4 regions of the Enterobacter sp. 4974935 genome follow, and region 2 is predicted to be linked to each of the others. Evidence: predicted binding sites of a transcription regulator. Region 2 holds the regulator's gene; each other region holds the start of a gene.
The links. Region 2 encodes PurR, which represses purine synthesis genes. Its sites were predicted from a motif close to CANGCAAACGTTTGCNTG; they were not measured.
Positions count from the first base shown of each region.

Region 1: the regulator PurR is predicted to act here: its motif matches at 1,159-1,176, upstream of purT (formate-dependent phosphoribosylglycinamide formyltransferase).
Region 3: the regulator PurR is predicted to act here: its motif matches at 1,116-1,133, upstream of AC4OVS_RS17420 (nucleoside-specific channel-forming protein Tsx).
Region 4: the regulator PurR is predicted to act here: its motif matches at 745-762, upstream of cvpA (colicin V production protein).

Region 1 is NZ_JBZWGT010000003.1:1,622,132-1,624,333, forward strand. It holds gene purT (formate-dependent phosphoribosylglycinamide formyltransferase) at 1-1,125, opposite strand, end outside; gene AC4OVS_RS08895 (tellurite resistance TerB family protein) at 1,298-1,948, shown strand; gene ptrB (oligopeptidase B) at 2,024-2,202, shown strand, end outside.
Region 2 is NZ_JBZWGT010000003.1:2,401,002-2,403,203, forward strand. It holds gene AC4OVS_RS12660 (MFS transporter) at 1-43, opposite strand, end outside; gene cydH (cytochrome bd-I oxidase subunit CydH) at 204-293, opposite strand; gene purR (HTH-type transcriptional repressor PurR) at 591-1,616, shown strand; gene punR (DNA-binding transcriptional activator PunR) at 1,634-2,202, opposite strand, start outside.
Region 3 is NZ_JBZWGT010000003.1:3,363,447-3,365,648, reverse strand. It holds partial or broken gene AC4OVS_RS17425 (DNA-binding transcriptional regulator) at 1-4, shown strand, start outside; gene AC4OVS_RS17420 (nucleoside-specific channel-forming protein Tsx) at 93-977, opposite strand; gene AC4OVS_RS17415 (SadB/YajI family lipoprotein) at 1,246-1,785, opposite strand; gene nrdR (transcriptional regulator NrdR) at 1,938-2,202, shown strand, end outside.
Region 4 is NZ_JBZWGT010000003.1:1,180,977-1,183,178, forward strand. It holds gene dedD (cell division protein DedD) at 1-598, shown strand, start outside; gene cvpA (colicin V production protein) at 818-1,306, shown strand; gene purF (amidophosphoribosyltransferase) at 1,340-2,202, shown strand, end outside.

The DNA of each region.
Region 1 (2,202 bases), 780 kb from region 2:
GTCCACGTTTTCCCCGGTCGCTAATGCCACGCCCAGACGACGGGCTCCGTCGATCTCCGGTTTGCCGAACAGCCGAACCTGCAAGCCTGCGCCTACCGCACCTTCGACGTTGTCAAAGGTGACATTCTGGCTGGTCAGTTGCGGCAGGATCACCGCCGAGGCTGCAGGGCCGTACTGACGGATGCCGCCAACCGGCAGGCCGAGGAAAGCACGTACGTGCAGCGCGAACTCAGAGAGATCCTGCGAAATCAGCGTGACCATCCCGGTATCGTGCGGGCGAGGGGAGACTTCACTGAAGATCACCTCGTCGCCGCAAACAAATAACTCCACGCCGAACAGGCCGTAGCCGCCCAGCGCCAGCACCGTTTTGCGGGCGATCTCCTGCGCGCGTGCCAGCGCCAGCGCGCTCATTCGCTGCGGCTGCCAGGATTCGCGATAATCGCCGTCTTCCTGGCGATGACCAATCGGGTCGCAGAAATAAACACCGTCCACGGCGCTGACGGTGAGCAGGGTAATTTCAAAATCAAACTTCACCACGCCTTCTACGATGACGCGCCCGGCACCGGTACGGCCGCCCTGCTGGGCATAGTCCCAGGCCTTGTCCAGCGTGCTGCTGTCGCGGATAAAGCTCTGCCCTTTGCCAGAGGAGCTCATTACCGGCTTAATGATGCACGGGTAGCCAATCTCCTCTACGGCCTGGAGAAACGCAGCTTTATCCCCGGCAAAACGGTAGCTGGAGGTCGGGAGCTGTAATTCTTCTGCCGCCAGGCGACGAATGCCTTCCCGGTTCATGGTCAGTTTTGCCGCTGTGGCACAGGGCACCACGCGCTGGCCTTCCTGTTCAAGGGCAACCAACATCTCAGTGGCAATGGCCTCAATTTCAGGTACCACGAAATCCGGTTTTTCGTCGGCAATTAACGCCCGCAGGGCATTACCGTCAAGCATATCGATGACGTGCGAGCGATGCGCGACGTGCATGGCGGGCGCATTCGCATAACGGTCCACCGCAATCACTTCCACACCCAAACGCTGGCATTCAATGGCCACTTCTTTACCCAGTTCACCCGATCCCAACAGCATAACGCGCGTCGCGGCAGGACGCAGCGCAGTTCCTAAACGAGTCATAAAAATCCCCCTGAAAAAGATGCGGGCAGTATAAACGAAAACGTTTGCGTATGTCTTGTATAGGGATAACCCGAACAGGGGAGAAATTTGCGCTTCTTTAGCACTGACAGACATTTCCTGACACCCGCTCGCTTAGGCTGTGAAGGTTACGCACTGTTACGTGAGGAAAAATATGTCAGGCTGGATGAATCAACTGCAATCCCTGTTGGGACAAAAAGGCTCGTCGTCCGGCGAGCAGGGTCTGAGCAAGCTGCTAGTGCCGGGTGCGCTCGGCGGACTGGCCGGTTTGCTGGTTGCCAATAAATCATCGCGGAAACTGCTTACCAAATACGGTACCGGCGCGCTGCTGGCGGGCGGAGGGGCTATTGCAGGCTCCGTCTTATGGAACAAATACAAAGACAAGGTGCGCAACGCGCATCAGGATGAACCGCAGTACGGGAAGCAGGTTTCGCCGTTAGATTTACGTACCGAGCGTCTGATCCTCGCCCTGGTCTTTGCAGCCAAGAGCGACGGGCATATTGATGCCAGTGAACGTGCCGCAATTGAACAGCAGATGCGGGAAGCGGGCGTTGAGGAGCAGGGCAGGGCGCTGGTGGCGCAGGCCATCGAACAGCCGCTCGATCCGCAGCGTCTGGCGCAAAGCGTGAAAAACGAAGAAGAGGCACTGGAACTCTATTTTCTGAGCTGTGCCGCCATCGATATCGATCACTTTATGGAGCGCAGCTACCTGAACGCCCTGGGTGATGCGCTGAAGATCCCACAGGACGTTCGTGAGGGAATTGAGCAGGATATTCAGCAGCAGAAGCAGACCCTCGCGGGCTAGAAGGCCATGTTTCGCTTGCATCATACGCGTGTTTTGCCAACCTTATAGGATGTAAAACGAAAAAGTAAGAATGCCATGCCTCCAAAAGCCCGACGTACTCCTTATGCGATCACCACGCATGGCGATACGCGTATCGATAACTACTACTGGCTGCGGGACGATTCCCGTTCCCGGCCAGAGGTGCTCGACTATCTGCACGAGGAAAACGACTATGGCCGCCAGGTCATGGCCAGCCAGCAGGCGCTTCAGGATCA
Region 2 (2,202 bases):
AGGCGCCAATCGCCAGGGCCAGCAGGGGAAAATTGATTTTCATGAAAAGACTCCGGATACCGTGCCGTTACCCGGCACAGACTAAGAAGGCAAAAGCATGACATCAATCACAAAAAATGAGAAGTTAACATTTTGGCAAAAGATTTTTGCCGGAGAGGTAACAATAGCGGCAAGGGAGGGAGAAGACTCTCCCTCCACCTAAATCAGTGCAGCGCAGCGGTTAAACCACCCGCAACAATCAGGGCAAGAACAACAATGGTGGTAAACAGCGAAAACTTCAGATCGGTACTCATCAATTTTTCTCCTTTTATTCACCCTACGAAAAGTGAGCTTGCTCATTTTTACACAGTTCAGGTCAAAAATCTTCCAGGATTTAAGCGGATATCCACTTTACCTCTTCCCCTTTTCATCAAGATAGGACAAAATTCCACGCTAAATTTATTAGCGTACCGGCCACTGACCCCCTCCTGACGTCCTGTGTCGTTTTCCCGGCGTGTCGCAACTCATGTTTGCGTGATAAGGGTGAGAGAAGGCAAACGTTTACCTTCAATTTTTTCAGGAGCTTAGGATATGGTCTGGAGTGACATTTAATGGCAACAATTAAAGACGTAGCAAAACGAGCAAACGTTTCCACTACAACCGTATCACATGTTATTAACAAAACGCGTTTCGTCGCTGAAGAGACGCGTAATGCCGTCTGGGCGGCAATCAAAGAGCTGCACTACTCGCCAAGTGCCGTCGCCCGCAGCCTGAAGGTTAATCACACCAAATCGATTGGCCTGCTGGCCACCAGCAGTGAAGCGGCCTACTTTGCTGAAATCATCGAAGCCGTTGAAAAAAACTGCTTTCAGAAAGGCTATACCCTGATTCTGGGCAACGCGTGGAACAACATTGAAAAACAGCGCGCTTACCTGTCAATGATGGCGCAAAAGCGCGTCGACGGCCTGCTGGTAATGTGTTCTGAATACCCCGAGTCGGTCCTTTCCATGCTGGAAGAGTATCGCCACATTCCGATGGTAGTGATGGACTGGGGCGAGGCGCGCGCAGACTTCACCGACTCTGTTATTGATAACGCTTTTGAAGGCGGCTACATGGCCGGGCGTTATCTGGTAGAACGCGGGCATCGTGAAATTGGCGTGATCCCGGGTCCGCTGGAGCGTAACACCGGTGCTGGCCGTCTGGCCGGTTTCATGAAAGCGATGGAAGAGGCGCTGATTACCGTGCCAGAAAACTGGATTGTCCAGGGCGATTTCGAGCCGGAGTCGGGCTATCGCGCCATGCAGCAGATCGTCTCCCAGCCGCATCGCCCTACCGCTGTATTCTGCGGCGGCGATATCATGGCAATGGGCGCGCTCTGCGCGGCGGATGAACTCGGCCTTCGCGTTCCGCAGGACATCTCGGTGATCGGCTATGATAACGTTCGCAACGCCCGTTTCTTTACCCCGGCGCTGACCACCATTCACCAGCCGAAAGATTCGCTGGGTGAAACGGCCTTCAATATGCTGATGGACAGGATCGTCAACAAGCGAGAACAGTCCCAGTCCATTGAGGTCCACCCGCGCCTGATTGAACGCCGTTCCGTTGCCGACGGTCCGTTCCGCGACTACCGACGTTAATCTCTTTACGGGGCCAGCTACGCTGGTCCCCGCAACCACTCCCGGTTCAGCGTTTCGCTGTCTCCCAGATAATCCAGCAGCCAGGCCATGGCGGGCGAGACGTCGTTTTGCTGCCACGTCAGACAGCATGCAGCATCCGGGAAAGGGTTTTCCAGCGTCAGAGCCACCCACTCTCCCGCGTCGATGCGCGGGCGCGCAAAATGCACCGGCACCATGCCAACGCACAGCCCCGCGCTCAGACAGGTGGCTGACGACTCCCAGTCCGGCGCAACCACGCGGCGCTGATTATCCAGCAGCCAGGTAATGCGCTTGGGCAGCGAGCGGGAGGTATCTTCCAGCACCAGCGAGGGCCAGTTGCGTAAGGTGTCATCACTCAGCGGCCCGTCCAGCGCCGCCAGCGGGTGATCGCGCGCGACCACGCAGGTCCAGCTCAGCATGCCCATGTCGCGAAACGCGTAGCGCCCGCCAACCGGGATCGCCTGGGTTGCACCAATCGCCATCTCCGCCCTGCCGTCCGCCAGCGCATCCCATACGCCGTTGAACACTTCCTGCGACACACGCAGTTCGACGTCGGAAAAATGACGAT
Region 3 (2,202 bases), 960 kb from region 2:
GTAAAAAGCCGGGTGGCGGCTACGCCTTACCCGGCCTACATTCGGATCGTAGGCCCGGCAAGCGCAGCGCCACCGGGCGAAGTCCGCACAGGTTAGAAGTTGTAACCCACGACCAGGTAACCACCCCAACCGGTAGAGCGAACGCTGAAGTCGCCGTTGCCGAAGTTCAGGCTGGCGTCGTCGTTCCACTGGCCACCGTTGTGCCAGTAACGCGCAACAACAGAGTAGTGCCAGTGATCGTAGTTCAGCGCCAGAATGTGGCTGGAGGCGATGGAGTTACTGGTACGAGCATGCTTCCCGTTGTTGTCATAGAAGTTATCGTCGCCCAGGTCTGAACCCCAGTCAAAGTTGGTGAAGCCGATATAGCTCAGGTTACCGCCCCACAGCTGAGTGATTGGCACAAAGTATTTCACTTTGAAACGGTAGCCATCCCACTCGTTCTCATTTGATGCGCCATAGTTCTGCCACTGGTATTTCGCATACACGTTCAGTGACAGGCTCATTGGCAGGCCGGTTTCGATGTCAGTACCCAGACCCATATACCAGGTGCTCTGTTCCTGAGAATCGTTGCGACCCATGTCATAGATGTAGTTGTTCGCGAAGTACCACTCTTTGAACGGACCAAACGCCAGGCTGGTGCCGGTCAGTTTGTCGATAGAGAAACGCGGTTCGATTTCCATGAACAGCGGGGAGCCATTGTTCCAGATACCTTTCGCATCGGAGTTACCGCCGAAGAATACCGGCAGATCGACGTAGCCGTAGAAATCAAACCAGTCTTTCTTGGCAAACGCTTCGTATTCCAGGTAGGTATCGTTGCGGATCTGCGGCCCGAAACGGGTGTGGTAGCTGCCTACCACGTTAACGCTCTGGTGCCACCAGTCGGAGAGATATTGTGGTTTGTCGTTTTCCGCTGCGTTAACAGTGAAAGAGGAGGACAGTGCCAGCACGGCGCCAGCTGCGAGTAATGTTTTTTTCATAATCATGCCACTGATTGAAATTCCCTTCCGGGAGTGAAAAATGCGCGAATTGCGTTTCTAAATATTTCGTGTTTCTGCGGAGCCTATTATAGGAATCCTTGCTCACAAAAATATGTGTTGTTTCACATATCTCTCACATACGTAATCGATTGCGTTCACGTTTGCGTACTTTAAACGGCCGGGATTGTAGCGGCAATCATTTATGTTGCCAATCCATACGAAATGTAAATGTTAGCGGAGTGACATTTCACTCCGCTAAAAGGGCGGGTTATTGCGCGGCAGGTTGAATGTCGTGAATGCGGATAAAGCCCAACTGTTCTGGCGTCAGTCCGCTCAGCTGGAGCGGGATATCAACATCGCTCGGTGCCAGCGTGCTGGCGGGGGCGGTGAAGAGCTGATTCTTCACATTCACCTCCTGATAGCTCTCCGTGGTGCCCTGAATCTGGCCCCACTCTACGGTGCCGCTGAAGGCGGGAAGCGGATCGTTGGATTCACCCTGAATGCGTAATGTTGCGCGCGTACCATCGGCATTCGCTGCAACATTCACCAGAGACATCCTTAGCGTGCCAATCTGGCTGTTCAGACGCGCGGGCGTGTTTGCGCCCGGCAATAAATAAACGCCATTGCTGGATTTGGCATTCAGCGCGTTCTGCTGGGTGATCTTCACGGTTTCTTTATTAAGTTTGTCCATCGCCACATTGAGCGTATTCACGCTTTGTTTCATCTCGCGAACTTCACTTTGCTGTGCGCAGGCGCTGAGCGTGAACAGGCTCCCAACCAGCACTATTTTCAGGTAACGTCTTGTCATTGCGTTTAATTCCTTGAAATCACACATTGCTGCAATGGTAGACAGGATAGTGGCGTCAGGCATAGATCCTTTGTCTCAAAAAGCTCTTCCTTTGTTGTCGGGCCAGTTCAGGGTAAAATAGAAATCAGTTAACCAGATAACAGGGACATCGTATGCATTGCCCATTTTGCTCCGCTGTGGATACCAAAGTCATCGACTCACGTCTTGTAGGCGAAGGGTCTTCCGTGCGTCGTCGTCGGCAGTGCCTGGTGTGCAACGAGCGTTTTACCACCTTCGAGGTGGCAGAGCTGGTAATGCCGCGCGTGGTAAAAAGTAACGATGTGCGCGAACCGTTCAATGAAGAAAAACTGCGTAGCGGGATGCTCAAGGCGCTGGAAAAACGGCCCGTCAGCTCCGATGACGTCGAAATGGCGTTAA
Region 4 (2,202 bases), 1.2 Mb from region 2:
GAAAAAGCATTACCAGGATGAATTTGCGGCCATTCCGCTGGTACCCAAACCGGGCGATCGCGACGAGCCCGATATGCTGCCAGCGGCAACGCAGGCGCTGCCAGCCCAGCCGCCTGAAGGCGCAGCGGAAGAGGTGCGCGCAGGTGATGCAGCCGCGCCGTCTCTTGACCCGTCGCGTCTGGCGACGAACAATAACATCGAGATTGATCCGGTGCCGGTAGAACAGCCTAAGCCTGTTGAGAAGCCGAAACCGGTGGAGAAGCCGCAGCCGAAACCGCAGCGGGATAAAGCGGCCGAGCAACTGGCAGCCGCTTCAGAAACGCCACCGCCGGCGAAACAGGACGCGGCCCCTACCGGCAAAGCCTATGTCGTTCAGCTCGGTGCATTGAAAAATGCAGATAAGGTCAATGAGATTGTGAGTAAACTGCGCGGCGCGGGATACCGTGTTTATACTTCACCCACCACGCCGGTACAGGGTAAAATTACCCGTATCCTCGTGGGGCCGGATGCGTCTAAAGATAAGCTCAAAGGTTCGCTTGGCGAGCTGAAGCAAATCTCCGGCCTGAGCGGTGTGGTGATGAACTACAGCGCAAACTGATAAGGCTCCCCTCACCCCGGCCCTCTCCCCAAAGGGGAGAGGGTTAGGGTGAGGGGGAGAAAGCAGACGTCCACAGAGACGTCAGGCGGAGGGGCGTTGAGCATTTTTTCAGCGCCTTTTTTATTTACGCGTGGGAAGGAAATCCCTACGCAAACGTTTTCTTTTTCTGTTAGAATTCGCCCCGAACTGGATGACAGGGCGTTTAATCGTGGGACACATATGGTCTGGATTGATTACGCCATCATTGCGGTGATTGGTTTTTCCTGTCTGGTTAGCCTGATCCGTGGCTTTGTTCGTGAAGCGTTATCGCTGGTAACCTGGGGTTGTGCTTTCTTTGTTGCCAGTCATTACTACACTTACCTGTCTGTCTGGTTCACGGGCTTTGAAGATGAACTGGTCCGAAACGGAATCGCCATCGCGGTGCTGTTTATCGCGACGCTGATTGTCGGCGCTATCGTCAATTACGTGATAGGTCAGCTGGTCGAGAAAACCGGTCTGTCAGGAACGGACAGGGTGCTCGGCATCTGTTTCGGCGCGTTGCGAGGCGTGCTGATTGTGGCCGCGATCCTGTTCTTCCTGGATACCTTTACCGGGTTCTCCAAAAGTGAAGACTGGCAAAAATCGCAGCTCATTCCGGAGTTCAGCTTCATCATCAGATGGTTCTTTGACTATCTGCAAAGCTCGTCGAGTTTCTTGCCCAGGGCATAAACCCTGAGATGTGGCTTAACGAGGAAAAGACGAATGTGCGGTATTGTCGGTATCGCCGGTTTCATGCCGGTAAACCAGTCGATTTATGACGCGTTAACGGTGCTTCAGCACCGTGGGCAGGATGCTGCGGGTATCATCACCATTGATGCAAACAACTGCTTCCGTTTACGCAAGGCGAATGGCCTGGTAAACGATGTGTTTGAAGCCCGCCATATGCAGCGTCTGCAAGGTAATATGGGGATCGGTCACGTTCGTTATCCTACTGCTGGCAGTTCCAGCGCCTCTGAGGCTCAGCCTTTTTACGTTAACTCCCCGTATGGCATCACGCTTGCCCACAATGGCAATCTGACCAATGCCCACGAGCTGCGTAAAAAGCTGTTCGAAGAGAAACGTCGCCACATTAACACCACCTCTGATTCTGAAATCCTGCTCAATATCTTTGCCAGCGAGCTGGATAACTTCCGCCATTATCCGCTGGAAGCAGACAACATTTTTGCCGCCGTTGCCGCGACTAATCGCCAGATCCGTGGCGCGTACGCTTGCGTGGCGATGATTATCGGTCACGGCATGGTGGCCTTCCGCGATCCAAATGGCATTCGCCCGCTGGTGCTCGGCAAACGTGACCTCGGCGATGGCCGTTCCGAGTACATGGTTGCCTCCGAAAGCGTGGCGCTGGACACGCTGGGCTTCGAATTCCTGCGTGATGTCGCGCCAGGCGAAGCGGTCTATATCACCGAGAAGGGCCAGCTGTTTACCCGCCAGTGCGCCGACAATCCGGTGAGCAACCCGTGCCTGTTCGAATACGTTTACTTCGCGCGTCCGGACTCGTTCATCGACAAAATTTCCGTTTACAGCGCGCGCGTCAACATGGGGACGAAGCTGGGCGAGAAGATTGC